2 regions of the Agromyces sp. PvR057 genome follow, and region 1 is predicted to be linked to the other one. Evidence: predicted binding sites of a transcription regulator. Region 1 holds the regulator's gene; the other holds the start of a gene.

The links. Region 1 encodes LexA, which represses DNA repair genes until DNA is damaged. Its sites were predicted from a motif close to TCGAACANNTGTTCGA; they were not measured.
Region 2: the regulator LexA is predicted to act here: its motif matches at 1,220-1,235, upstream of imuA' (DnaE2-dependent mutagenesis accessory factor ImuA').

Annotation. Positions count from the first base shown of each region.
Region 1 covers NZ_JBEPPT010000005.1:260,207-262,402, forward strand. The annotation lists gene metE (5-methyltetrahydropteroyltriglutamate--homocysteine S-methyltransferase) at 1-460, shown strand, start outside; gene lexA (transcriptional repressor LexA) at 557-1,249, opposite strand; gene ABIC29_RS17310 (LysM peptidoglycan-binding domain-containing protein) at 1,575-1,916, shown strand; gene ABIC29_RS17315 (histidinol-phosphate transaminase) at 2,013-2,196, shown strand, end outside.
Region 2 covers NZ_JBEPPT010000001.1:1,864,874-1,867,069, forward strand. The annotation lists gene ABIC29_RS08475 (DNA polymerase Y family protein) at 1-412, opposite strand, end outside; gene imuA' (DnaE2-dependent mutagenesis accessory factor ImuA') at 409-1,203, opposite strand; tRNA gene ABIC29_RS08485 (tRNA-Leu) at 1,405-1,488, opposite strand; gene ABIC29_RS08490 (M20/M25/M40 family metallo-hydrolase) at 1,698-2,196, shown strand, end outside.

The DNA.
Region 1 (2,196 bases):
GCTGGCCGACCAGCCCGCCTACCTCGACTGGTCGGTCGGGTCGTTCCGGCTCGCGACGGCCGGCGCGGCATCCGGGACCCAGGTGCACACGCACCTCTGCTACTCGGAGTTCGGCGTGATCATCGACGCGATCAAGAACCTCGATGCCGACGTGACGTCGATCGAGGCCGCGCGCAGCCGCATGGAGGTCGTCGACGACCTCGCGACGAGCGGCTTCGACCACGGCATCGGGCCGGGTGTCTACGACATCCACTCGCCGCGCGTGCCGAGCGTCGACGAGGTCACGACGCTGCTCGAGCGTGCCGTCGGCGAGATCCCGGCGAACCGGCTCTGGGTCAACCCCGACTGCGGGCTGAAGACCCGCGGCTACGACGAGACCGTCGCCTCGCTCGAGCACATCATCGAGGCGACGCGTGCGGTGCGCGCGTCCCGTCTCGAGCGGGTGGGCGCCGCTTCCTAGCGGTCGGATGTCACGGACGGGCGGCGCTTCGGCGTCGCCCGTCCGCGTCTCCGCACGGCGTGCGGCACGTCCCGGCACGATGCGCCCTGGTCGCGGTCAGACCGCGCGCAGCACCGCGACGATCTTGCCGAGCACCTCGGCGGCGTCGCCGAGGATCGGTTCGAAGGCGCTGTTGCGCGGGAGCAGCCACGTGTGGCCGTCGCGCTGGCGGAACACCTTGACGGTCGCCTCGCCGTCGAGCATGGCCGCGACGATCTCGCCGTTCTCGGCGGTGCGCTGGGATCGCACGACGACCCAGTCGCCGTCGCAGATGGCCGCGTCGATCATGGAGTCGCCGACGACCTTGAGCATGAAGAGGTCGCCCTTGCCCACGAGTTGGCGGGGGAGCGGGAACACCTCGTCGATCTGCTGCTCGGCGGTGATCGGCACGCCCGCGGCGATGCGACCCACGAGCGGCACCATCGCGGCGTCGCCGACGACCGGCGCCGACTCGCTGCTCGACGACCCGCGCGACTCGATGCCGGGCAGCTCGATGAGCACCTCGAGGGCCCTGGGCCGGTTCGGGTCGCGGCGCAGGTAGCCGGCGAGCTCGAGCTGGTTGAGCTGGTGCGTGACGCTCGAGAGCGAGGAGAGCCCGACGGCGTCGCCGATCTCGCGCATGCTGGGCGGATACCCGCGGCCGGCCACCGAGCGCTGGATGACCTCGAGGATCGAGATCTGCTTGGCGCTGAGGCTCTTGCGGCGGCGGCTGCGGCCGGACTCGCGCAAGTCGTCGAGTTCGGTGCTCATCGTCGTCGCTCCTCGTGATCGCTGTTCTGGCGAACGGATGTCGGTGGTGTCTGTTCGACTGTCGTCGGACATTCGAAACTGTATCCGCCCCGCAGGGGTGCGGCAAACATCTGTTCGAGTGTGTCGCGAGATCCGGGGCCGAAGTCTTCGGCGTCGAGATGCTTGCGAGGTTCGAAATTCGAAGATATATTCGGAACAGAGTTTCGCATCCGGCCCTCCCGGCCGAGGGTCGGATGCGATTCACCCCAGGAGGTGCGAGATGAGTGCAGTAACGGTCAATGCCGTCTCGGTAGGCGGTTCGTACGGTTCGTACGCCGATCGGCCCATGTCCTTCGACGTCGGCGACGCGGCCGTCGTCGTGCGCAGCCGTCTGCGCCTCACGCGTCGCGGGCGCGCGGTGTTCACGGTGCTCGCCGCGATCCCGATCGCGCTCCTCGCGGCCTCCCTGGTGCTCGGCGGCGGTGGTGCGGCCGCCGACGGCGAAGGGGCTCGCGGCACGAGCCTCGCGTACCTCACCGTCTCCGACGGCGAGTCCCTCTGGAGCATCGCCGAGTCGCTCGCCCCGAACGGCGACCCCCGCGACCTCATCGCCGAGATCATGCGCCTCAACGGGCTCGACGACTCCGTCGTGCAGCCCGGGCAGCGGCTCGCGCTCCCGGCGCAGTAGCCGCAGCCCCCGAACCATCGGGCGGGTGCGGTCGGGGTCGTCTCGGAGCGTCACTGCGGCCTTCTGCGTCCGGTGGTGGTCGATAGCATTGATCAGGTGACCGACCTCGAAGACCTGCCCATCCGCGACGACCTCCGTGGGCGCGCTCCCTACGGTGCACCGCAGAAGGCCGTGCCCGTCGCGCTCAACGTCAACGAGAACACGCATCCGATCCCCGAGTCGGTCGCGCACGACATCGTCGCCCGCGTCGCCGCCGCGATCCTGCACCTGAACCGGTACC
Region 2 (2,196 bases), on a different contig from region 1:
CGCCCGGGATGCCGAGCCCGACGAGGGTCGCGAGCAGCGCGGATGCCGCGGCCCCCTCGCTGCCGTAGTACCGGGCCGGCCCGCGGGCCCGCATCGCGAGGGTGCCCGGCCGCACGACCTGCACCCCGGGAACGGCCTGCTCGACCTGGCGCACGACGGGCTCGAACCTGCGCACGTCGAGTTCGACGTCGTAGTCGCGCACCGCGAGGTGCGGGCAGCGCAGCTGCGCCTCGCGGAGCTTCAGCCCGCGCACGACCCCGAACGCGCGCGCCGCGGCCGAGGAGGCGAACACGAGCCCGCGTTCGATGAGCGCGATCGGCTCGCCCTCGTCGAGTCCGAGGTCCGTGCAGACGGCGCGGATCGGCCAGTCGGGGCACCACAGCACGATCGTGCGACCGGGTTCGGCGTTCATCCGGCCCTCCGGCGTGGTTCGCCGACGAGCCCGAGCGGAGGGATCGCGCGCAGCGACGCCACGCGCCCCGACGTCGCGGTGAGTCCTGGGCTCGTCTGCGCCGCGGGCGCCGGGACCGGCAGCACCGGCGCCGTCAGCACCGGGGCGAACTCCAACGACCGCCCCGGCAGGTGCATGCGGGAGCCGGCGCGACGCACGAATTCGCCCCGGCCGGCCACGTTCACGACGACCTCGCGGTCGAGGAGATGCCCGTGCCCGCGCTCGATGCCGTGCCACTCGCTCGCCTCGAGCCCGAGTCGGGCGTCGCTGCCGGGCCACGCCCCGGCCACGAGCAGCGTGGCGCCCCGCTGGCGGAGCCTGGCCTGCAGGCGACTCGCCTCGGCGGGGGAGACCCGCCCGCCCGGACGCACGGCGACGATCGGGATCACGTCGGCGAGCGCCGCGGCGACCGCGAGCCACTGGTCGCCCGGATCGGGCACGAGCGCGAGCCGGTCGAGCTCGATGCCGAATCTCGCGGCGGCCTCGATGCCGAACTCGGGCATGCCGATGATCGCGGCCCAGCGTCCGTCGGCGCTCGACCCGGCGAGCAGCGCCATGAGGAGGGTCATCGATCCCTCGACCTGCACGACCGTGCCCTCGCGGAGCGTGCCGCCAGGGAGCACGTCGGCGAAGGCCGGATGCGTCGGCACGGCCCTCGTGTCGAGGCGCGTGCCCTGCATGCCGCGGATGCGCGCCTGCAGCTCCTCGACGCGCGCAGCACGAGGCGGTGCGTCGGAGAGGGGAGCGGTCATGGTCACCGCTCCAGTTTCGAACACATGTTCGAATGTGGCAAGTCGGGTGCGCCGAACGTCCGCGCCCGGAGATGCCCGCGGACGACACGAAGGCGATCCGCCCCGCGGCCGGATCGCGCGCACCTGGACGCACACGAAGACGCACCCGGAAATGCAAGAAGGCCCGGATCGAAACCGATCCGGGCCTTCTCGACACAAGCGTGCGCGAGGGGGGACTTGAACCCCCACGCCCGTTAGGGCACTAGCACCTCAAGCTAGCGCGTCTGCCATTTCCGCCACCCGCGCTTGTGTCTGCCTTGCGATCTCTCGCTCGGCAACGAGATAGAACACTATCACGCTTCTGAGCGCGCCTTCGACCACGACCACGTCCGCGACGGCCCCGAAGCCCCCTCCGGCGGAACGAAACGCCGATCAGCCGAATGTTCCGGAATTCAGAAGTCGTCGTGTCGCGGCATCCGTCGCCTCGATCGAGCCCTGCGGCTACGGTGAAGGGCATGGCCGAGACATCCGCACCGCTGCCCGAGCCCCGCGACACCACCGAGCCCGGGGGCGAACACGAACTCGAGGAGACCGCGCGCATCGCACGCGACCTGATCCGGTTCGACACCTCGAACTACGGCGAGGGCAAGGCGAAGGGCGAGCGCGAGGCCGCCGAGTACGTCGAGGCGCACCTGAGGTCCCTCGGCCTGGAGCCGCAGCTGTTCGAGCCCGAGCCGCGCCGCACGAGCGTCGTGGCCCGTGTGCCCGGCCGCAACCCAGACAAGCCCGCGCTCGTGCTGCACGGCCACCTCGACGTGGTGCCGGCCGACGCCCGCAACTGGAGCGTCGACCCGTTCGCGGGAGAGATCCGCGACGGCATGCTGTGGGGCCGCGGGGCGGTCGACATGAAGGACATGGACGCCATGATGCTCACGGCGCTCGGCGACATCCTGCGGTCCGGCCGCCTGCCCGAGCGCGAGATCGTCGTCGCGTACTTCGCCGACGAGGAGGCCG